Regions from separate parts of the Pseudomonas medicaginis genome, predicted to be linked through region 3. Evidence: predicted binding sites of a transcription regulator. Region 3 holds the regulator's gene; each other region holds the start of a gene.
What was found. Region 3 encodes sigma-54, which starts transcription at its own class of promoters, with help from an activator protein. Its sites were predicted from a motif close to ANTGGCATNNANNTTGCTNT; they were not measured.
Positions count from the first base shown of each region.

Region 1 (5,879 bases), 3.0 Mb from region 3:
CCTGCCGGGGCGGGTCAATACCCAGGAGTTGCATGTGCGGGCGTTGCAACAAGGCATCAGCATCGCGCCCGGGCTGATTTTCAGTAACACCGAGCAGTTCAACCACTGTATTCGCCTGAACTGCGGTACACCCTGGAACCGTGAGGCAGAGCGAGCCTTGATGACGTTGGGGTTGTTGGCAACGCAATTGTGCCAAGAAACGGCCAGCGGGTTTCTATAGGAATCAGCGGCTTAGCTTGATGTGCTTGTCAGCGCCTCATTATCAGGCGAGCATGGTGGATCTCTGCCGTCAGTGCCGTTGTGTCTATGAAAGCCATTGTTCCTGTTGCCTGGGTTTTGATCGGCCTGTTGAGCGTCTTCCCGATGGGAGGTGTCGCCGTGGCGGCCCCGGCGCAGGAAAAACCGGCTGTCGGGGCCACGAAGACTGCGCCGAAAAAAGCCGCAGTGACCCAGAAGCCGGCCGTCAAAAAGGCGGCTGCGGCGAAGAAAAAAAAGCGCGCCCCCATTGCTTCCAAGAGCAAGTCAGCCCGCGAGGTCGCCAAGACTCCATTGCCGCCGGCCAAGCTGGACCTGAGCCTGCCCCATGACATGGTCGAGGAACTGCAGCCACCGGGTAAGGTGCCGTTGCCCAAGCGGGAGCCGCTCTTGCCGTCAATGTTTGGAGAGAAACCCGGACCGTTCCAGCTCAATGGCCGCCTGTTGAGCAATGAAATGCAGCTGCCACTGCGCAATCAGGAGCGCAATGAGGTGGAAGGCGCAGCGCTGGATTTCGAATTCAAGCAATAAACTTTCGGCAGGCCTGCAGTTCGTCGCTGACCATTCGGTCATCCCGCCGTGGGCAAAAAAACACGCAGACGGTAATTTAAAACGAGTGTTTTAGCCGTTACTCTGTGTTCTGTTACTAACCATTACCTGTCGTGAGGATGTTGTCGTCATGAAATGCCGTGAAGGCTGTGGCGCCTGTTGCATCGCCCCTTCCATCAGTTCACCTATCCCGGGCATGCCCCAAGGCAAGCCGGCGGGAGAACGTTGCGTGCAATTGTCGGTCGATAACCTGTGCCGGATCTTCGGCCAGCCGGAGCGCCCGGCGGTGTGCTCGGCGTTCGAAGCCGACATCGAGGTTTGCGGCAGCAGCAGTGAAGAGGCCATCCGGCTGATCGGTTGGTGGGAGCAAATCACGGCAGCGTAATGAGTCAATGAACGGCTCCTAACTGAACGAACTTGGACAATAAGGAAAAGAACTATGGGTTCGCTGCATCGTATGGCTGTGTTGTGTGGGTTGACCGTGTTGCTGGCAACGGCCACCGCCCAGGCAGAGGACTGGCAGGTTGCCAAGGAGCAGGACGGTATCAAGGTTTCCCTCAGTGAGGTGGCGGGCTCCAAATACAAGGCCTATCGCGGCGTGACGGTGATGAAAACCACCATGGCCAAGCTTCGGGCCTTGCAGGAAGATGTCGTCGGCGCCTGTGCCTGGATTCATGAATGCAAGAGCCAGAAATTGCTCAAGCACGAAGGCAATCAGAGCTGGACCTACACTCAGTTCAATACGCCATGGCCGGTGACGCCTCGGGACTCGGTGCTGGAAATCACCACCGAGGAGGGCGCCGATGGTAGCCTGACCCGCAAGCTCAAGGGCATGCCCAAGTACCTGCCTGAAGAAAAAGATTTCGTGCGAGTGGCCCAGGTCGAAGGCTTCTGGACATTCACGCCAAAAGGCGCGGACCAGATCGAAGTCGTTTATCAAGTGCACACCGAGCCGGGGGGGGACGTGCCATCCTGGCTGGCGAACAAGTTCGTGGTGGATGCGCCGTTCAACACCCTCAAGGCCCTGAGGGAACGCGCCGAAAAATAGTCGGCCGAGGCAGCACAAGAGAGACCGCCCCCCGAGGCGGTCTTTTCATGTGTGCCGTCCAGACGCCCGGCGGAACGATTGTCCGGACCTCAATGTCGAGATAAAGGTAAGCCAGGCCCTGAATTGATCAAGGAGACACCGATGCAAAAGTGGGAAATCACTTTCGTGGATGATCATGGCGAAGCCATCGCCGAGCAGTTCGACTACGAGCAGGAGCCTACGATGGAGCAGGCTGCACAACTGATTCGCGAAAAAATGCTGCCTGTTTCTGCCCAACTGGATCTCAACGACCTGGAAGGTCGCACTGAAGATCCCACCGTCAAGAACCTCAAGTCCCAGCACAGTATCGAAATCATCAGCATTACACCGATTTCATGAAACGGTGCCTGGTCTCGCTTGGCAGCGACTGCCACTTGCGGCTACTCTGCAATTGAGATCAGCGAAAGGATCGCCAAGGTCCGGTCTTGTCAGCTACATGCTTGTGTCCCGACGGTCATTTTGATGCCGTATCGCTTGCAGCCTGAGGGCTTCATGCACGGGAAGACGGAAAGTCTATCCATCGGTTTTAGGAGGACGTTTCATGAGCACAGCCTATCAAGAAGACATCAGCACCAGCGTATTGCGCCGCATGAAAGAAGGCGGTTTCGATTTTTCCCGATTCCATCCCATTGAGTTCTACGCCATTTTCCCGGACGAGGAGCGGGCGCGCAGGGCGGCAGGTCATTTTCGGGGCGAATCGTTGAACGCGCAGATCAGTGCACGGGACGACGGGGCTTGGTCGTTGGAACTGAGCCGGGTGATGTACGCCACTTACGATGATATTGGCGACTTCGAGCAAGACTTCGAGGCCGTCGTCGAACCCCTGGGGGGCGTGATCGAGGGCTGGGGCGTCAAGCAAGAGATCCGGCGCTTTCAGGCCTGACAAGCACTCCCCGCAACCACAGCAACGGCTGACCTTTGTGTCGGCCGTTTTCATGTCTGTGAGCTAATCGAGAACGCCTGTGGGAGCCGAGCTTGCTCGCGATGGCGGCGGCACTCTCAAAATGATTACCCGCTGACACACCACAATCACTTCCCCACGTTTTGTACCTAACTGTATCCAGATCAAGCTGCGTCGTTTTTCCGAGACTATGCTCAGCAGAGCGACGGCCTGCGTCGCAATGAAGCGGGGAACAGCGGGATGGGGGCATTTGCTGCACCGTAAAAGTGCGCGACCTGTCAGCGGAGATTCCAACCCGTTGATCATAAAGCGTTTATGCCGATGGCACGGGGCTTGCGAAGCCTTGCTGCGAGGGTGACAAGGAGTACGGCATGATCCGCAGCGGTTTTGATGAAATGTACGATGCCCACGGCCAGGTCCGCCCGCACTACCAGGCGTTTGCCCGCTGGTTGGCCGACACGCCTGACGAGCTGCTGGCGCAACGCAGGCGCGAAGCCGACCTGTTGTTTCATCGTGCCGGCATTACGTTCACGCTCTACGGCGACGAACAGGGCACCGAGCGCCTGATCCCCTTTGACACGATCCCGCGCAGCATCCCGGCCAGTGAATGGCGGGTGGTCGAACGCGGCTGCATCCAGCGGGTCAAGGCGCTGAACATGTTCCTGGCCGACCTCTACCACGAACAACGGATCATCCGGGCCGGCATCATTCCCGCCGAGCAGGTGCTGGCCAACGAGCAGTACCAACTGGCGATGCAAGGGCTTGACCTGCACCGTGACATCTATGCTCACATTTGCGGTGTCGACCTGGTACGCGACGGTGACGGCACCTACTACGTGCTCGAAGACAATCTGCGGACCCCCAGTGGCGTCAGCTACATGCTCGAAGACCGCAAGATGATGATGCGCCTGTTCCCCGAACTCTTCGCCGCCCAGCGCATCGCCCCCATCGACCACTACCCGAACCTGCTGCTCGATACCTTGAAAAGCTCCAGCCCGCTGGACGACCCCAGTGTCGTGGTGCTGACGCCGGGGCGTTTCAACAGCGCATTCTTCGAGCACGCGTTCCTGGCCCGGGAGATGGGCGTGGAGTTGGTGGAAGGCGCCGATCTGTTCGTACGGGATGACAACGTGTTCATGCGCACCACCGATGGGCCGAAGGCGGTGGACGTGATCTATCGTCGCCTCGACGACGCGTTCCTTGATCCACTGGCCTTCAATCCGGATTCGATGCTCGGCGTACCGGGCCTGTTGTCCTCCTACCGTTCCGGCAACGTGGTGCTGGCCAACGCCATCGGCACGGGCGTGGCCGACGACAAGTCGGTGTACCCATTCGTCACCGACATGATCCGTTTTTACCTGGACGAAGAGCCGATCCTGAAGAACGTTCCGACATGGCAGTGCCGCAATCCTGCTGAGCTTTCCCACGTACTGGCGAATCTTCCCGACCTGGTGGTCAAGGAAACCCAAGGGTCGGGCGGTTATGGAATGCTGGTGGGGCCGGCCGCGACGACGGCGCAAATCGACGCCTTTCGTGAACGGATCAAGGCCAAGCCACACGCGTACATCGCCCAGCCGACGCTGTCGCTCTCGACCTGCCCGACCTTTGTCGAAAACGGCATCGCCCCGCGCCACATCGACTTGCGTCCGTTTGTGCTGGCCGGCCGCGAGACCCGTGTGGTCCCTGGCGGACTGACGCGGGTGGCGCTGCGCGAAGGCTCCCTGGTGGTGAACTCATCCCAGGGTGGCGGTACCAAGGACACTTGGGTGGTCGAGGATTGAGGAGCTGCCATGTTAAGTAGAACCGCCTCGGACCTGTACTGGATGTCGCGCTACCTGGAGCGGGCGGAAAACCTCGCGCGGATGCTCGATATCAGCTATTCGTTGTCACTGATGCCCCAGGACGGGCGTGGCAACGGCCTGCATGAGCTGGCCATGCCATTGTTGATCACCGGCACGCTGGATGATTATCGGGAGCGACACGGCGACCTGCACGCCGAGCGCCTGCTGCATTTCTTTGCCCTGGAAGCGGCCAACCCGGCCAGTATCTACAGCTGCCTCGGTGCCGCGCGGGCCAGTGCCCACGCGGTACGTGGGCGAATCACCGCCGACATGTGGGAGAACATCAACGCCACCTGGCTGGAAATTCGCGGTATCGCCGAGCAAGGCTTGAATCGCTACGGCATGAGCCGTTTCTGTGAGTGGATCAAGGAGCGATCCCACCTGTTTCGCGGCGCAACCTACGGCACCATCATGCGCAACGACGCGTTCCGCTTCATTCGCCTGGGGACCTTCATCGAAAGGGCCGACAACACCCTGCGCTTGCTCGACGCCCGCTACGAAATGGCCGGTGACCAGGCCAACGCGGTCAGCGATGGCACGGCCCACGCGTATTACCAATGGAGCGCCTTGTTGCGGGCCTTGTCGTCCTTCGAGGCTTATACCGAGATATACCGTGATGCCCCGGGCGCTCGCCATGTGGCTGAGTTGCTGCTGTTGCGCGCCGATGTGCCGCGTTCGCTGCGCGCCTGCACCGAAGAAATCAACCAGATCCTCGCGAGCCTGCCGGGCACCAACGGTCGGCAGGCACAACGGCTGGCGGCGGAAATGGACGCACGCCTGCGCTACACCGGCATCAACGAAATCCTCGACGGGGGCCTGCATGCCTGGCTCACCGAATTCATCCCACGGGTCCGTGAACTGGGCAACGCCATTCACAGTTCCTATCTGGAGGTCATATGAGACTCTCGATCAGCCACGAAACGGCCTACCACTATGAAGACCAGGTTCGCGCCAGCATCCAATACCTGCGCCTGACACCCCACGACAGCGAACGCCAGCATGTGCTGAGCTGGCAACTGGATTTGCCCCGGCCGGTGCGTGCGCAGCTGGACCCGTTCGGCAATATCCTTCACGTACTGACCTTGGACGAACCCCACGAAACAGTCATCATCGGCGCCCGTGGGCAGGTGGATATCGATCCGTTGCGAGAAGCCGAGCATGAAAGCCAGTCGGCGCTGCCGTTCCTGCGCTTCACCCGGCTAACGGAAGCGGACGAAGCCCTTCGAACCTTCGCCGCGCAGCAATG
Region 1 covers NZ_OZ221631.1:5,416,161-5,422,039, reverse strand. Annotated here, with positions in the region: gene ACMTA2_RS23635 (aminotransferase-like domain-containing protein) at 1-220, shown strand, start outside; gene ACMTA2_RS23630 (translation initiation factor 2) at 307-786, shown strand; gene ACMTA2_RS23625 (YkgJ family cysteine cluster protein) at 935-1,189, shown strand; gene ACMTA2_RS23620 (START domain-containing protein) at 1,244-1,852, shown strand; gene ACMTA2_RS23615 (hypothetical protein) at 1,994-2,230, shown strand; gene ACMTA2_RS23610 (ribonuclease E inhibitor RraB) at 2,433-2,774, shown strand; gene ACMTA2_RS23605 (circularly permuted type 2 ATP-grasp protein) at 3,164-4,573, shown strand; gene ACMTA2_RS23600 (alpha-E domain-containing protein) at 4,583-5,533, shown strand; gene ACMTA2_RS23595 (transglutaminase family protein) at 5,530-5,879, shown strand, end outside.
Region 1: the regulator sigma-54 is predicted to act here: its motif matches at 3,113-3,132, upstream of ACMTA2_RS23605 (circularly permuted type 2 ATP-grasp protein).

Region 2 (5,879 bases), 720 kb from region 3:
TAGAGGACTTCATTGTCTATGATCGGGATCATTTCTGACGTACATGGCAATTACAGTGCCTTGCGAACAGTGCTTGCCAAGCTGGATGAGCTGGGTGTGTCGCGGATTATCTGCCTGGGCGATACGGCCGGTTATTACAGCCAGGTCAACGAGTGTTGCGAGGCCCTGCGCGAGCGAAACATTTTCTCTGTGATGGGCAATCATGATTGGTACCTGGCCAGAAATGAGCGTTGCCCTCGTTCCAATAGCGCCAATGCCTGCCTCGATTATCAGCAGGGCGTCATCACTGCGCAGAATCTGGCCTGGCTGGCATCGCTCCCGGAGCGCTCGACCCAGGATCAATTAAGCCTTGTCCATGGTGGCTGGAACGATCCGCTGGACGAATACGTGCGCCCCTCACAAGCGTATTTCGCGCCATTGCCTGGCCGATATTTCGCCTCAGGCCATACCCATGTCCAGTACTTGTGGACGGGTGAGGGCAAGGTCTATTGCAACCCCGGTTCAGTCGGCCAGCCACGTGATGGTGATCCCCGGGCAGGTTTCGCGACCTGGGACGGCGAAGCCTTCAATCTGCACCGGGTTCAATACGATGTGAGTGAAACCCAACAGGCAATGAAGAAGGCCGGGTTCACCCCGTACTTCTATGAAAATCTCGATATCGGCAGTCAGATAGGTGGGCGGATCAGTGCGGTTTGAGGTTGTATGCTGCGCGCCACTCATGTCCACGCCCACTCAGGGAAGTTTGCAATGAGCAACGAAACGATATTCTTCAACCGCCCGTACATGACCGGCAAGGAGCTGGATTACATTGCCCAGGCCAAGTTCGGCAACATGCTCGCCGGTGACGGCCCATTCACCAAGCGGTGTCACCGCTGGCTGGAGTCGCAGACGGGTTGCAACAAGGCGTTGCTTACCCACTCATGCACTGCTGCGCTGGAGATGGCGGCCTTGCTGCTGGACATCCAGCCTGGCGACGAAGTCATCTTGCCTTCCTATACCTTCGTCTCAACCGCCAATGCCTTTGTGTTGCGCGGTGCGGTACCGGTCTTCGTCGATATACGCCCCGACACCCTGAACCTGGACGAGCGCCTGATCGAAGCGGCGATCACGTCACGGACCAAGGCGATCGTGCCTGTCCATTACGCCGGCGTGGCCTGCGAGATGGACGCGATCATGGCGATTGCCCATAAGCATGGGCTGGCGGTGGTTGAAGACGCCGCGCAAGGCGTGATGTCGACCTACAAAGGTAAAGCCTTGGGCAGTATCGGTGATCTCGGGGCATTCAGTTTTCACGAAACCAAGAACGTGATCTCGGGGGAGGGTGGGGCTTTGCTGGCCAACGCCCCTGCGATGGCGCTGCGAGCCGAGATCATCCGGGAAAAGGGCACCGACCGCAGTCGATTCTTCCGGGGCGAGGTGGACAAATATACCTGGCAAGAGGTGGGCTCCTCATTTTTGCCCGGCGAAATGACGGCAGCCTTCCTGTGGGCCCAGTTGGAAGAGGCGCAAGCCATCACCCAGCGCCGCCTGGCGATTTGGGACCATTACCATGCTGCTTTGGCGGGGCTTGAGCAGCAAGGGTTGATGCGTCGTCCGATCGTTCCTGAAAATTGCCAGCACAATGCACACATGTACTACGTGCTCCTGGCTCCGGGCGTGGAGCGCCAGGTTGTGCTCGAAATGCTCAAGCGCCAAGCCATCTATGCGGTGTTCCATTACGTGCCGCTGCATTCATCCCCCGGTGGCACGCGCTATGGGCGTGTGCATGGCGCAATGGACATCACCGACGGTTATTCCGAGCGTCTGTTGCGTTTGCCAATGTGGCTCGGTTTGACCACTGAACAGCAGGATCGGGTGGTGGAGGTGCTCGGCAGCGCATTGGCAGCCCTTGCCACTTAGCGGCATGACACCGCCGGTTTTTCGACTTTCACACTATTCAACAATGTCCTCCGCATCCCCAGGGCCCTTTGTTTTCCGGGCCTGGGCCCGCCAGAAAAAAAGTTGGTCTGCAAATTGCTTAAGGCTGTGCAACACAGCAGTGGGCGGCAAACGTCCGGCATGCAGAGGAACGACAGTGGACAAGTACCTTTATGTGGCAATGACCGGCGCCAGCCAGAACGCACTGGCGCAGCGGGCCCATGCCAACAACCTGGCGAACATCTCCACCAATGGCTTTCAGAAAGACCTGGAGCAGGCGCGTTCGATGCCCGTGTTCGGCGACAGCTTTCCGGCGCGGGCGTTTGCCCTGTCCGAACGGCCTGCCACTGACTTCACCCCGGGTGCGCTGGTGGAAACCGGTCGCGACCTCGACGTGGCCGTCAGCGGGCCGGGCTGGATGGCCGTGCAGAACCCCGACGGCGGCGAAAGCTACGTGCGCACCGGCAGCCTCAACGTTGACGCCCTGGGCGTGCTGCGGGCGGGCAACGGCATGCCGGTGATGGGCAACGGCGGTCCGATTGCTGTGCCGCCGGAGCAGAAAATCGAAATCGGCCAGGACGGCACCATCAGCATCCGCGCCATGGGCGAAGGCCCGCGGGTGATGGCTGAGGTGGACCGCATCAAGCTGGTCAACCCGGACCTCAAGAACATGACCAAAGCCCTGGACGGTTCGATCCGTACCAAGGACGGCCAGCCGGCGCCCATCGATGCCAACGTGCAGTTGGTGTCTGGGTTCCAGGAAGCGAGCAACGTCAACGCCGTGGATGAAATGACTTCGGTGCTGGCCCTGGCCAAGCAGTTCGAGCTCCACGTCAAGATGATGAACACCGCCAAAGAAGGCGATGAAGCCATGGCTCGGGTCTTGCAGATCTAATCATTAATTACAGCGCTGCGCCGAAAAACAGGCGTACGAGGAGAATCGAATGCTTCCGGCTCTTTGGGTTGCCAAAACAGGTCTGTCCGCCCAGGACACCAACCTTTCTACTATTTCCAACAACCTGGCGAACGTTTCGACCACGGGTTTCAAACGTGATCGCGCCGAGTTCCAGGACCTGCTCTATCAGGTAAAACGCCAGCCAGGCGCCCAGTCGACCCAGGACAGCGAATTGCCGTCGGGCCTGCAAGTGGGTACCGGTGTGCGCATCGTCGGCACCCAGAAAAACTTCAACGCCGGCAGCCTGCAAACCACCGAGCAGCCGCTGGACATGGCCATCGACGGTCGCGGTTTCTTCCAGATCCTGCAACCGGACGGCACCACGTCCTACACCCGTGACGGTACCTTCCACCTCGACTCCAACGGCCAGATCGTCAACGCCAGCGGTTTCGCCCTGGAGCCGGCCATCATCATTCCGAACGATGCCCAGACCTTTACCGTGGGCCGTGACGGCACCGTGTCCATCACCGTGGCGGGCAACCCGGCCGCCCAAGTGATCGGCAACCTGCAGACCGCCGACTTCATCAACCCGGCCGGCCTGCAAGCGGTGGGCAACAACCTGTTCCTGGAAACCGCCGCCAGCGGCGCGCCGCAAGTCGGCACCCCGGGCCTGAACGGTTTTGGCACCACGCTGCAGAACACCCTGGAAACGTCCAACGTGAGCACCGTCGAGGAGATGGTCAACATGATCACCACCCAGCGTGCCTACGAGATGAACTCCAAGGTGATCTCCACCGCCGACCAGATGCTCTCGTTCGTTACGCAGAATCTGTAATCACGTCGCAACGTCCGTCATCACGTAGACAGGGCGGCCCCTGGGTCGCCTGCAACACCAAGAGGTAGGGTCATGAAACGCTTCGTATCTGTTCTGGCACTGAGTGGCATCACCGCGCTCGCGGGCTGTGTCGCCCCGACACCCAGGCCCAATGACCCGTATTACGCTCCGGTGTTACCGCGCACACCGTTGCCGGCTGCCGCCAACAATGGCTCGATCTACCAGGCCGGCTTCGAGCAGAACCTGTACAGCGACCGCAAGGCTTTCCGGGTCGGTGACATCATCACCATCACCCTGAACGAGCGGACCCAGGCCAGCAAGAACGCCAACTCGCAGATCGACAAGACCAGCGAGACCAGCGTCGGCCTGACCTCGCTGTTCGGCTCCAGCCTGACCACCAACAACCCGATCGGTGGCGGCGACCTGAGCCTCAATGCCGGCTACGGCTCCGACCGTGCCACCAAGGGCGACAGCAAGTCCGGGCAGAGCAACAGCCTGACCGGCTCGATCACCGTGACGGTCGCCGATGTGCTGCCCAACGGCATCATCGTCGTGCGCGGCGAGAAGTGGCTGACCCTCAACACGGGTGACGAACTGGTGCGCATCGCCGGCATGGTTCGCGCCGACGACATCGCCACCGACAACACCGTTTCATCCACCCGCGTGGCCGATGCTCGCATCACCTATTCGGGTACCGGTGCCTTTGCCGATGCGAGTCAGCCTGGCTGGTTCGACCGTTTCTTCCTCAGCCCGAAGTTCCCTTTCTAGGTGGCCCAGTTGAATCTTAAACAGCTGTTGCTCGGTGCGCTGATGATGTCGGCAGCCTTCGCCGCCCAAGCCGAGCGCTTGAAAGACATTGCCAGCATTTCCGGCGTGCGTTCCAACCAGTTGATCGGCTACGGCCTGGTCGTGGGCCTGAACGGCACCGGCGACCAGACGACCCAGACCCCGTTCACCCTGCAGACCTTCAACAACATGTTGTCGCAGTTCGGCATCAAGGTGCCGGCCGGCTCCGGCAACGTGCAGTTGAAGAACGTTGCGGCGGTGTCGGTCAGCGCCGATCTGCCGGCGTTCGCCAAGCCTGGCCAGCAGGTGGATATTACCGTCTCGTCCATCGGTAACTCCAAGAGCCTGCGCGGTGGCACCTTGCTGCTGACGCCGCTCAAGGGTATCGACGGCAACGTCTACGCCATCGCCCAGGGCAACCTGGTGGTGGGCGGTTTCGATGCCGAGGGGCGTGATGGCTCGAAGATCACCGTCAACGTTCCGTCGGCCGGTCGCATCCCTGGCGGTGCGTCGGTGGAACGTGCGGTGCCGAGCGGTTTCAACCAGGGCAACAGCCTGACGCTGAACCTCAACCGTTCCGACTTCACCACCGCCAAGCGCATCGTCGACAAGATCAACGACATGCTCGGCCCGGGCGTGGCCCAGGCCATCGACGGCGGCTCGATCCGCGTCACCGCGCCGCTGGATCCGAGCCAGCGGGTCGACTACCTGTCGATCCTGGAAAACCTCGAGGTCGACCCGGGCCAGGCCGTGGCGAAAGTCATCATCAATTCGCGTACCGGCACCATCGTGATCGGCCAGAACGTGAAGGTTTCCCCGGCCGCCGTGACCCACGGCAGCCTGACCGTGACCATCACCGAAGACCCGATCGTCAGCCAGCCGGGGCCGTTGTCCAACGGCCAGACCGCCGTGGTGCCGCGTTCGCGGGTTAATGCCGAGCAGGAAGCCAAGCCGATGTTCAAGTTCGGCCCGGGCACGACCCTGGATGAAATCGTCCGGGCGGTGAACCAGGTCGGCGCGGCGCCCGGCGACTTGATGGCCATTCTTGAAGCCTTGAAGCAGGCCGGCGCATTGCAAGCCGACCTGATCGTGATTTAAGGAAAGCGGCCATGGTGGATATGCGCAAAGGCGCCTTGATCAGCGGGGATTCGGGTTCCTACTCGGACCTGAACCGCCTGAACCAGCTCAAGGTCGGCGACAAGAACAGCGAAGGCAACCTGCGCAAAGTGGCGCAGGAGTTCGAGTCGCTGTTCCTCGGCGAAATGCTCAAGTCCATGCGTTCGGCCACCGAGGCCTTGGGCAAGGACAATCCGATGAACACGCCCGAAGCCAAGCAGTACCAGGAAATGTACGACCAGCAGTTGGCCGTTTCCATGTCCCGCGAAGGCGGTGGTATCGGCCTGGCTGACGTGCTGTTGCGTCAGATGTCAAAGAACAGACCTACGG
Region 2 covers NZ_OZ221631.1:2,019,008-2,024,886, forward strand. Annotated here, with positions in the region: gene ACMTA2_RS08900 (ATP-grasp domain-containing protein) at 1-38, shown strand, start outside; gene ACMTA2_RS08905 (metallophosphoesterase family protein) at 19-696, shown strand; gene rffA (dTDP-4-amino-4,6-dideoxygalactose transaminase) at 748-1,899, shown strand; gene ACMTA2_RS08915 (flagellar basal body rod protein FlgF) at 2,075-2,812, shown strand; gene flgG (flagellar basal-body rod protein FlgG) at 2,862-3,647, shown strand; gene flgH (flagellar basal body L-ring protein FlgH) at 3,720-4,415, shown strand; gene ACMTA2_RS08930 (flagellar basal body P-ring protein FlgI) at 4,458-5,531, shown strand; gene flgJ (flagellar assembly peptidoglycan hydrolase FlgJ) at 5,543-5,879, shown strand, end outside.
Region 2: the regulator sigma-54 is predicted to act here: its motif matches at 2,001-2,020, upstream of ACMTA2_RS08915 (flagellar basal body rod protein FlgF).

Region 3 (5,879 bases):
CCCCGAAGGGCTGGTGATCGCGCTGGTGCTGGCCGCGGCGGGCATGTCGCGGGTCAGGGCGTTCCTGGTGGGCGCGGCGTCAGGGCTGGTCGAGCCTGTGTTCGCGCTGCTGTGCGCCTGGCTGGTGAGCCTGGCCGAGATGCTCTTGCCCCTGGGCCTGGCCTTGGCGGCCGGGGCGATGCTGCTGGTGGTGACCCACGAGGTGATTCCTGAATCGCGCCGCAAGGGTCACGAGAAACTGGCGAGCCTGGGATTGCTGGTGGGGTTTTGCCTGATGATGGTGCTGGATACGGCGTTGGCGTGACAGGGGAAATCTGTGGGGCGGGGATCAATCTGTGGGACAGAGATCATCTGTGAGAGAGGACCATCTGTGGCGAGGGGATTTATCCCCGTTGGGCTGCGCAGCAGCCCTGATCTCTGTCACCGCCGAGCATCAGGTCGACTAAGCTCTTTTTGGGGCTGCTTCGCAGCCCAGCGGGGATAAATCCCCTCGCCACAGGAGGTTATTCGCCTTCGTCGAAGTAGTTGTCGACCAGCGCCACCAGCGCATCCATTGCTTCCTGCGCCTGCTCCCCTTCGGTGCTCAGGTGGATCCGGGTGCCCTTGCCAGCGGCAAGCATCATCATCGCCATGATGCTTTTACCGTCGACCGTTGACTCTGGCGTACGCCCGACCCTGATTGTGGTATCCGGAAACTTCCCCGCCACACCTACAAATTTTGCCGACGCTCGGGCATGCAAACCCAGCTTGTTGATGATTTCAATTTCCCGAGCAGGCATCGCGATGTGAATCCTTTAGCTGAGGTCGCGGTGGCGAACCTGGACATTCTTCAGGGATTGTTGCAGGAGCTGACCCAGGCGTTCTGTCAGGTAGACGGAGCGGTGATGACCGCCGGTACAGCCGATGGCGATCGTGACGTAGGCGCGGTTGCTCGCGGCAAAGCGGGGCAGCCATTTGAGCAGGTAGCTGGAGATATCCTGGTACATTTCCTCGACATCCGGCTGGGCGGCCAGGTAGTCGATCACCGGTTGGTCGAGCCCGGACTGAGCACGCAATTCCGGTTTCCAATAAGGATTGGGCAGGCAACGCACATCGAACACCAGGTCGGCGTCTACCGGCATGCCACGCTTGAAGCCGAACGACTCCACCAGGAACGCCGTGCCTGGCTCCGGCTGGTTCAGCAGGCGCAGCTTGATCGTGTCGCGCAACTGATAAAGGTTCAGGTGCGTGGTATTGACCTTCAGGTCCGCCAGGTCGGCAATCGGTCCCAGCAGTTGGCTTTCATCCTCGATGGCTTCGGCCAGAGAGCGATTGGCGTTGCTCAGGGGATGACGCCGGCGGGTTTCGGAGAAGCGCTTGAGCAGCGTCTCTTCGTCGGCATCCAGGTACAACACATCGCACTGGATATGCCGGCTGCGCACTTCCTCGAGCAATTCCGGAAAGCGCGACAGGTGGCTTGGCAGGTTGCGGGCATCGATGGACACCGCCACCAGCGGCTGCGCCAGCTCGGTGTGGATCAGGGCACGCTCGGCCAGTTCCGGCAGCAGGCCGGCGGGCAAATTGTCGATGCAATAGTAGCCGCTGTCCTCAAGCACGTTGAGGGCCGTACTTTTACCGGAGCCGGAGCGGCCACTGACGATGATCATGCGCATGTTTAATGACCGTTCTGCTCGTCCAGGACTACCTGGTACAGAGCTTCGTTACTCGGCGCGCTGCGCAGTTTTTCGCGCACTTCCTTGCGGTCCAGCATGCTGGCGATCTGGCGCAGCAGCTCGAGGTGCGCATCGGTCGCCGCTTCCGGTACCAGCAATACAAACAGCAGGTCGACCGGGGCGCCGTCGATGGCGTCGAAATCGATGGCGGTTTCAAGGTGCAACAACGCACTGATCGGCGAGGTACAACCCTTGAGACGGCAATGAGGAATGGCGATGCCGTTGCCAAAACCGGTGGAACCGAGTTTTTCACGGGCAACCAGGGCCTCGAAGACGTCCTGCATTTCCAGATCCGGAACCTCGCGGTGGATCAGGTTGGCAATGTGTTCGAGGGCTTTCTTTTTACTGCCGCCCGGCGCGTTCACTTGGGAACGGCCGGGGGTCAGGATGGTTTCTAGTCGGATCATGGATTGGGGGGGTTAACGACCGGTAGCGCCCTGGAGGAGGCTCTGGGTCTTTTCCTTATGCTTTTTAAGTTGGCGATCCAGCTTGTCGGTCAGCAGGTCAATCGCGGCATACATGTCTGTGTGCTCTGCGTTGGCAACCACTTCTCCGCCGGGGATATGCAGTGTGGCTTCGATTTTCTGCAGCAGCTTCTCGACGTTCATCGTGACTTGCACGTTGGTGATCTTGTCGAAATGCCTCTCCAATCGGTCGAGTTTTTCGCCGATGTAGGTGCGCAGGGGTTCGGTCACTTCCAGTTGGTGTCCACTGATGTTGACTTGCATACAGCTTCTCCTTCGTTGCCAGTGCATAAAGCGGCAGGCAGAAATGCCTGCCACTGGAACGCTGTGGCGTGGCCTGTTACATCAACCGCTTGCGTTCGCTCGAAGGTGCGATCCCGAGGGATTCACGGTACTTGGCGACGGTACGGCGGGCCACCTGAATGCCTTGTGCCTCCAGTAAACCAGCGATCTTGCTGTCACTCAACGGCTTTTTCTGATTTTCCGCAGCCACCAGTTTTTTGATGATCGCGCGGATGGCCGTGGACGAGCATTCGCCGCCTTCGGAGGTGCTGACGTGGCTGGAGAAAAAGTATTTCAATTCATAGATGCCCCGAGGGGTATGCATGAATTTCTGGGTGGTTACACGGGAAATCGTCGACTCGTGCATGCCCACGGCCTCGGCAATGTCATGCAAGACCAACGGTTTCATCGCTTCATCGCCGTACTCCAGGAAGCCGCGCTGATGCTCGACGATCTGGGTGGCCACTTTCATCAGGGTTTCGTTGCGGCTTTGCAGGCTCTTGATGAACCAGCGGGCCTCCTGCAACTGGTTGCGCATGAAGGTATTGTCGGCGCTGGTGTCGGCACGCTTCACGAAGCCGGCGTACTGGGCGTTGACCCGCAGCTTGGGGACCGATTCCTGGTTGAGCTCCACCAGCCAGCGATCATTGTGCTTGCGCACGATCACGTCGGGGACCACGTACTCAGGTTCGGTGGATTCGATCTGCGAGCCGGGACGCGGGTTGAGGCTCTGTACCAGCTCGATGACCTGGCGCAGCTCATCTTCCTTGAGCTTCATGCGACGCATCAATTGGCTGTAGTCGCGACCGCCCAGCAGGTCGATGTAATCGGTGACCAATCGTTTGGCTTCGGACAGCCATGGGGTCTTGGCGGACAACTGGCGCAGTTGCAGCAACAGGCACTCGCCCAGGTTGCGGGCGCCGATGCCGGCCGGTTCGAACTGCTGGATACGATGGAGGACGGCTTCGATCTCGTCCAGCTCGATGTCGAGCTCGGGGTCGAAGGCTTCGAGGATTTCTTCGAGGGTCTCGTCCAGGTAGCCCTGGTTGTTGATGCAATCGATCAGGGTGACGGCGATCAGGCGATCGGTGTCGGACATCGGTGCCAGGTTCAATTGCCACAGCAGGTGGCTTTGCAGGCTCTCGCCGGCCGAGGTCCGGGTGGTGAAGTCCCACTCGTCGTCATCGCTGCTGCTGGGCAGGTTGCTGGCACTGGTCTGGTAGACATCTTCCCAGGCCGTGTCCACGGGCAACTCGTTGGGGATGCGCTCGTTCCACTCGCCATCCTCGAGGTTGTCCACCGTTGGGGCGGCTTCCTGGTAGGATGGTTCCGGGATCTCGGTGTTGGTTTTCTGCTCGACGTTGTCGGCCAGGGGGTCGGTGTTATCGAAGTCGTCGCCTTCTTCCTGGCGCTCGAGCATCGGATTGGACTCCAGGGCCTCCTGGATTTCCTGTTGCAGGTCCAGGGTCGACAATTGGAGCAGGCGGATGGCCTGTTGCAGCTGCGGTGTCATCGTCAGCTGCTGGCCCATTCTCAAGACTAGCGATGGTTTCATGGCAGGGGCTTAACACCTTATTCGCCGGCGCACATGCGCCATCCACTACAGGGCGCCGGAGCGCCAAACTTAAGCAAATTATATGCCTGAAACTGAAGTGTTTGCCTAGAGCGTCGCCATAATTAAATTAAACGACGCTCTGGCAATTCGCCAGACACGTGAGCTTACAGGCGGAACTCATGTCCCAGGTACACTTCCTTGACCAGGTCATTGGCCAGGATCGCGGCGGAGTCGCCTTCGGCGATCAGTTGGCCGTCATTGACAATGTAGGCGGTTTCGCAGATATCCAGGGTCTCGCGCACGTTGTGGTCGGTGATCAGTACGCCGATGCCCTTGGCCTTGAGGTGGTGGATGATCTGCTTGATGTCGCCCACCGAAATCGGGTCTACGCCGGCGAAGGGTTCGTCGAGCAGGATGAACTTTGGTGCGGTGGCCAGGGCGCGGGCGATTTCCACGCGGCGCCGTTCACCCCCGGACAGGCTCATGCCCAGGTTGTCGCGAATGTGGCTGATGTGGAATTCCTGCAGCAGGCTTTCCAGCTCCTGGCGACGACCGGCCTTGTCCAGTTCCTTGCGGGTCTCGAGGATCGCCATGATGTTGTCGGCAACCGACAGTTTGCGGAAGATCGACGCTTCTTGCGGCAGATAGCCGATACCGGCCTTCGCCCGGCCATGCATCGGCTGGTGGCTGACATCCAGGTCGTCGATCAGTACGCGACCCTGATCGGCCTGGACCAGGCCGACGATCATGTAGAAGCAGGTGGTCTTGCCCGCGCCATTGGGGCCGAGCAAGCCGACGATCTGGCCGCTGTCGATGGACAGGCTGACATCACGCACGACTTGACGGCTCTTGTAGCTCTTGGCCAGGTGCTGAGCTTTCAGAGTTGCCATTACTGGGCCTTCTGCTCGGTTTTCTTTTTGGGCTGGATCACCATGTCGATCCGTGGACGCTGTTCGGTCACCTTGCTGCCGGTGGCGCGACCGGCGCTGGCGAGTTTCTTGTTGGTGTCGTAGACGATTTTTTCGCCCTGGGTGACGTTGTTGTCCTTGTCCACGACCTTGGCGCGGTCGATCAGCACGACGCGGTCCTGGGAGGCGTGGTACTGGATGGTTACCCCGTAGCCCTGTACAGGCTTGGTATCGCCCGCGGTTTGCATCTGCTCGAAATAGGCCAGGTTGCCCACGGAGGTCACCACGTCGATATCGCCGGACTGGGTGCGGGTGATGGTCACGGTGTTGCCGGTGACCTTCATGGAGCCCTGGGTGATGATCACGTCGCCTTTATAGGTGGCGACGCCGTTCTTGTCGTCGAGTTGCGCGTCGTCGGCCTGGATGCGGATAGGCTGGTCGCGGTCGGTGGGAAGAGCCCAGGCGCTCGCGCTTCCCAGTGCTGCGCCCAGACTGAGCAAAATAGGGAGGGTTTTAGCGAGCTTCATACTGTCCTCTTACGTTCGATAGCAGGTGTATCCTGCTTTCCTTCAAATACGCTTTCATTCCCGTGCCGGTCGATACACCCCCGGCGCCGTCGATTCTAACGGGTTGCTCGGTCTGCGCATATTCTTGCTGTGGGAACACGGTCATGCGTGTGCTGGTGATGATGGTCGTACGGTTTTTCTCGTCGGTTCGGGCAATGCGCACCGAGTCGATCAGCTCCACTTCGGTGCCGCCGGAGTTGACTTCGGCGTGCTCGCTCTGCACATGCCACGGGAACTCGGTGCCGCGGAACATGTTCAGGTCCGGCTTGGTGACCAGCGTAATGTCAGTGGCTTTTACGTGGTCGACCTTGTCGGACGTCATCTCATATTGCACTTTGCCGTCGGGCAGGTACTGCAGGGTGTGGGTATTGGTCGCGTACCAGTCGATCCGC
Region 3 covers NZ_OZ221631.1:1,301,399-1,307,277, forward strand. Annotated here, with positions in the region: gene ACMTA2_RS05580 (ZIP family metal transporter) at 1-304, shown strand, start outside; gene ACMTA2_RS05585 (HPr family phosphocarrier protein) at 504-779, opposite strand; gene rapZ (RNase adapter RapZ) at 795-1,652, opposite strand; gene ptsN (PTS IIA-like nitrogen regulatory protein PtsN) at 1,655-2,119, opposite strand; gene hpf (ribosome hibernation-promoting factor, HPF/YfiA family) at 2,132-2,440, opposite strand; gene ACMTA2_RS05605 (RNA polymerase factor sigma-54) at 2,517-4,013, opposite strand; gene lptB (LPS export ABC transporter ATP-binding protein) at 4,178-4,903, opposite strand; gene lptA (lipopolysaccharide transport periplasmic protein LptA) at 4,903-5,448, opposite strand; gene lptC (LPS export ABC transporter periplasmic protein LptC) at 5,435-5,879, opposite strand, start outside.

Region 4 (5,879 bases), 1.3 Mb from region 3:
CCGCCGGCAACCAGCGGTTATGCCCCTTCACCGTACAAGGTGGCGAGGACTTTACGAGCACCGCCGTGATCGCGGTGCTCGCCCAGATAAACACCTTGCCAGGTTCCCAATGCCAGCCGTCCTGCCGTCACCGGCAGGCTGAGCTGGCAACCGAGCACACTGGCCTTGAAGTGCGCCGGGAGGTCGTCCAGGCCTTCGTCGTTGTGCTCATAGTCGGCGGTTCCTTGTGGGATCAGCCGATTGAAAAATCGTTCGAAGTCTCGACGTACCGCCGGATCGGCGTTCTCGTTGATGGTCAACGAGGCCGAGGTATGCTGCAGCCACAGATGCAACAGGCCGACCCGACACGCCTTGAGTTCAGGCAGGCCGGCAAGCAACTCGTCGGTCACCAGATGAAAGCCCCGGGGCCTTGCCCGCAGGGTTATCAGCGTCTGTTGCCACATACAGATCTCCGCACGTTCGGCGCGCATTCTAGCGCGCTCTGGGAAAAAACAAAGGCCCTAATATTCTTGCTTCGATGTAAGCCTTTGGCGGTATAAAAACCCATGTCGCATCCACAACAAATGGCGTCGGAAAAACCGCTGCACCTTGTGAGCAATGACAAATTCCAGACAAAAAAATGCCCGGCGAACCGGGCATTTTTTTTCGTGCGTGCTTACAGGTTGTAGCCACGTTCGTTGTGCTGGGCCAGGTCCAGGCCCACGGCTTCTTCTTCCTCGGTAACACGCAGGCCCATGACGGCGTCCAGGACCTTGAGGATGATGAAGGTGACGATCGCGGTGTAGACCACCGTGAAACCCACGCCCTTGAATTGAATCCACACTTGCGCGCCGATGTCGGTCACGGTGCCGAAGCCACCCAGTGCCGGTGCGGCGAACACACCGGTCAGGATCGCGCCGAGGATACCGCCAATACCGTGCACGCCGAAGGCGTCCAGGGAATCGTCATAACCGAGCTTGCGCTTGAGGCTGGTAGCGCAGAAGAAGCACACCACGCCCGCCGCGAGGCCGATGACCAGGGCGCCCATCGGGCCCACGGTGCCGGCAGCCGGGGTGATTGCAACCAGGCCGGCCACCACGCCCGAGGCAATGCCCAGCGCGCTTGGCTTGCCGTGGGTGATCCACTCGGCAAACATCCAGCCCAGCGCGGCCGCAGCGGTCGCGATCTGGGTCACCAACATCGCCATGCCGGCAGTGCCGTTGGCAGCGACAGCGGAACCGGCGTTGAAGCCGAACCAGCCGACCCACAGCATGGCCGCGCCCATCAGGGTGTAACCCAGGTTATGCGGCGCCATTGGCGTGGTCGGGAAGCCTTTGCGCTTGCCCAATACCAGGCATGCCACCAGGCCGGCGATACCCGCGTTGATGTGCACCACGGTGCCGCCAGCGAAGTCCAGCACGCCCCAGTCCCACATCAGGCCGCCGTTGCCGGACCAGACCATGTGTGCAATCGGTGCATACACCAGGGTGAACCACACGCCCATGAAGATCAGCATGGCCGAGAACTTCATCCGCTCGGCAAATGCGCCGACGATCAGGGCCGGGGTAATGATGGCGAACGTCATCTGGAAGGTGATGAACACCGCTTCAGGGAACAGCGCCGTCGGGCCGGTCAGGCTGGCTGGCGTGACGCCCGCAAGGAACGCCTTGCCCAGGCCACCGACGAAGGAGTTGAAGTTGACGACGCCTTGCTCCATGCCAGTGGTGTCGAACGCAATGCTGTAGCCATAGATGACCCACAACACGCTGATCAGACCGGTAATGGCAAAGCACTGCATCATCACGGAAAGCAAGTTTTTCGACCGGACCATACCACCGTAGAACAGTGCCAGGCCGGGAATGGTCATGAACAGTACAAGAATCGTGGCGGTGAGCATCCAGGCGGTGTCGCCGGAGTTCAGGACGGGGGCTGCCGCTTCTTCTGCCATGGCCAGGCCAGGCATTGCGAAGGACAACAGGGCTCCTAGCCCTGCGAATTTACGCAGAGTCATATTGTTTTCTCCTGGGGCGTTGGGTTGGGCGGCTTAGATAGCGTCGGTATCGGTTTCGCCGGTACGGATGCGGATTGCCTGTTCCAGATTGACCACAAAGATCTTCCCGTCACCGATCTTGCCGGTGTTGGCGGCCTTGGTGATTGCCTCGATCACCCGGTCCAGATCCTTGTCGTCAATGGCGACATCGATCTTCACCTTGGGCAGGAAATCGACCACGTATTCCGCGCCGCGATACAGCTCGGTGTGACCCTTCTGCCGACCGAAGCCTTTGACCTCAGTGACGGTAATGCCCTGCACGCCGATCTCGGACAACGACTCGCGCACGTCGTCCAACTTGAACGGCTTGATGATGGCAGTGACTAGCTTCATGAAACTTTCTCCCGAATTGGTGGACTTGCCCCAGGAAAACAAACCCGACTCAAGTCTAAGCGCAGTGCCTGGCTTTGTAACGCGTCGTCGGCCCAAGTTGCCCGACAAGTGCCAGTTAACCGATCCTGGCGGAACTCCCCGTTCCGCCTGCTGCACTGCATTCGTCACAGCGACTGCATCAGTGCATGGGTCATCAGCCTCTAAGCAGAAACCTTGCCATCTGCACCCAAACCCCCTGATTTCAACCCTTTAGCCACTTGCTCGACCTGCACCGCAACACCAACCGCAACGATACGCACAACAACAGTGCAGTAACGCCCGACCCAATGCGCGAAAAGCGTGCATCCCTGGCTCGCGAATTGACTATAGACACTGCGTGATACACTGCCCGCCATTGTTTTCAGGACACCTGCCATGCTTGCGCCCAAAGATCTCCTCGACGCCCTGAGCGGCCACGCCTCCCGCCTCTTGAGTGGTGACACGCCACTGCCCAAGAGTGAAATCGAAAGCCAGTTCAAGGCCTTGCTGCAAAGCGGCTTCAGCAAACTGGACCTGGTCAGCCGGGAAGAATTCGACAGCCAGATGGTTGTGCTGGCCCGGACCCGGGCGCGGCTGGAAAGCCTGGAGGCCAAGGTCGCTGAGCTGGAAGCGCGACTGGCTCCAGCACAGGAATAAGCCACCCACCGGGTGACTTAACCACTCGCGGCCCACTGCGATGCATCTTGAGCAAGCGCGAGCGGCAGCTCCAGGATAAAGAGCGCGCCCTTGCCCGGCCCCGCGCTCTGCGCCGTCAGCTCGCCGCCCATTTCGTGCGCCGCCAGAATGCCGCTGTGCAGACCAAAGCCGTGACCGTCGACACGCGTAGTGAAGCCGTGCTCGAACACCCGCGCAAGATTGTCCTGTGCTATCCCCTCGCCATTGTCCTCGACCTCGACCCGCACGCGCCCCTCGTCAACGACCTCCAGACGCAGGATGATCTGCGGCGGCCGGTTCACACCCGCGTCCAGCGCCTGCTTGGCGTTGTTGATCAGATTAACCAGGATCTGCAGCACGCGGTGCTTGTCCAGTGGCATTTGCGGGATATCGCTGAACTCCTTGACCAGCGTGATGTGGTGGCGGGCCAGGGACACATCGCAAATGCGCACGACATCCTCGACCAACTCCCGCAACGAGCCCGGCTCCAGGACGCTGGCATTGCCGGCATAGGATTGCTGGGTGGCGACGATTTCCTTGATGTGGTCGATTCGGCGGGTCAACTGCGCCAACTCGGCGATCATGCCCTGCTGCTCGGCGGCCAGCGCGTCGGCCAGCTTGTCGAGATAGTCCGGTAGGGCGCGCCCTTTCGGATCGCTGCTGATGAAGTCGCCGAGGTCGTCAGGATGCTCCTTCATCAACTGGACGACCTTGGCCACCCCGGGCCCCTTGGAGGTGTGCACCTTCTCGTACAGAACCTGGGCTGAGACATTGACGCTATTGAGCACATTGCCCACGTTATGCAGCACATTGGTGGCGATCTCCGCCATGCCGGCCCGGCGCGCAGTGGTCACCAGTTCGGCCTGCGCCTCGCGCAACTCTTCGTTGACCTTGGCCAATTGTTGCGGGCTGGGGATCTTCAGAGCCGCCGGCACCAGCCGGACCAGCAGGATGGCGGTAATCACCGAAGCTATCGCGGTGATCACCTTGACCAGCGCCGACAACCAGTAATAAGGCTGCCAAATGGTCAGGATTTCCATCACGTGGCTGGTCCCGCAGGCCAGGATAAATACGCCAAAGGCCGCCAGCATCCAGTCGAACGGCACGTCCTTGCGTTTGTGGATAAAGTACAGGAGCGTGAAGGGAATGGTGACGTAGGACAGGGTGATCAAACCATCGGCGATGACATTGGTCCACAGCAAATCTGGCCGCCACATGTAGCAGTGCCCATGGGGCATGAAGCGCTTGTCGGTTAACAGAGCCAGCAGATCGTTCATGGCCACTTCCTCCCTGTGCCGTTGATACCGCCAAGTGCCGACTGGGCAAATCGAAGTCTAGGCCGGTCCCAGGCATTTCGCTTGGACGGGTGAAGGATGGCAGCCGCTGAACCGTATCGCCCTTGCCGCCCCTCGGCCGTCACTGGCTGTCGAAACATCCTGCCAAATTTTCTCCCCTCTATTGCTGCGCCCAAGTTCATCCCCACGACTACCCTTCAAAAGTCGCAGGACGCGACCCCCATTCACTCAAGGAACGATTCATGTCGCTCGCCATTGTCCACAGCCGCGCCCAAGTGGGGGTCGAGGCTCCTGCCGTTACCGTTGAAGTCCACCTCGCCAATGGCTTGCCGTCGCTGACGATGGTTGGCCTGCCGGAGGCGGCGGTGAAGGAAAGCAAGGATCGGGTGCGCAGCGCGATCATCAACTCGGGGCTGAATTTCCCGGCGCGGCGCATCACCCTGAACCTGGCCCCGGCGGATCTGCCGAAGGACGGCGGGCGCTTCGACCTGGCCATCGCCCTGGGGATCCTGTCGGCCAGCGTGCAGGTGCCGACCCTGACGCTGGACGACGTGGAATGCCTCGGTGAACTGGCATTGTCCGGCGCGGTGCGTCCAGTACGTGGGGTATTGCCCGCAGCGCTGGCGGCGCGCAAGGCCGGGCGCATGCTGGTGGTACCAAGGGCCAATGCCGAGGAAGCCTGCCTGGCCTCGGGGCTGAAGGTGATTGCCGTGGATCATCTGCTCGAAGCGGTGGCGCACTTCAATGGTCACACACCGGTCGAGCCGTTCGTTTCCAATGGCCTGCTCTCGGCCAGCAAGCCCTACCCCGACCTGAATGAGGTACAGGGCCAGGCCGGGGCCAAGCGGGCCTTGCTGATTGCTGCCGCGGGCGCTCACAACCTGTTGTTCAGCGGGCCACCGGGCACCGGCAAGACCCTGCTGGCGAGCCGCTTGCCCGGGCTGTTGCCGCCGCTGGCCGAAAGCGAAGCCCTGGAGGTCGCGGCCATCCAGTCGGTGGCCAGTTGCGTGCCGTTGAGCCATTGGCCGCAGCGTCCGTTTCGCCAGCCACACCACTCGGCTTCCGGCCCGGCGCTGGTAGGGGGCGGGTCAAAACCGCAGCCAGGGGAGATCACCCTCGCCCACCATGGCGTGCTGTTCCTGGATGAGCTACCGGAATTCGACCGCAAGGTGCTGGAGGTCTTGAGAGAACCGCTGGAGTCCGGGCACATCGTGGTATCTCGCGCCCGGGACCGAGTGCGCTTTCCTGCGCGTTTCCAGTTGGTGGCGGCGATGAATCCCTGCCCCTGTGGATATCTTGGCGAACCCAGTGGCCGCTGCGCCTGTACCCCGGACATGGTACAGCGCTATCGCAACAAACTCTCCGGCCCGCTGCTGGACCGCATCGACCTGCACCTGACCGTCGCCCGGGAGGCCACAGCGTTGAACCCCAAGCGCGAATCCGGGGACGATACGGCCACGGTTGCCGAACGCGTAGCCGAAGCCCGGGAACGCCAGCACGGCCGCCAAGGCTGCGCCAACGCCTTCCTC
Region 4 covers NZ_OZ221631.1:7,104,056-7,109,934, forward strand. Annotated here, with positions in the region: gene ACMTA2_RS31480 (secondary thiamine-phosphate synthase enzyme YjbQ) at 18-443, opposite strand; gene ACMTA2_RS31485 (ammonium transporter) at 656-1,990, opposite strand; gene glnK (P-II family nitrogen regulator) at 2,024-2,362, opposite strand; gene ACMTA2_RS31495 (accessory factor UbiK family protein) at 2,777-3,037, shown strand; gene ACMTA2_RS31500 (sensor histidine kinase) at 3,055-4,332, opposite strand; gene ACMTA2_RS31505 (YifB family Mg chelatase-like AAA ATPase) at 4,593-5,879, shown strand, end outside.
Region 4: the regulator sigma-54 is predicted to act here: its motif matches at 2,564-2,583, upstream of glnK (P-II family nitrogen regulator).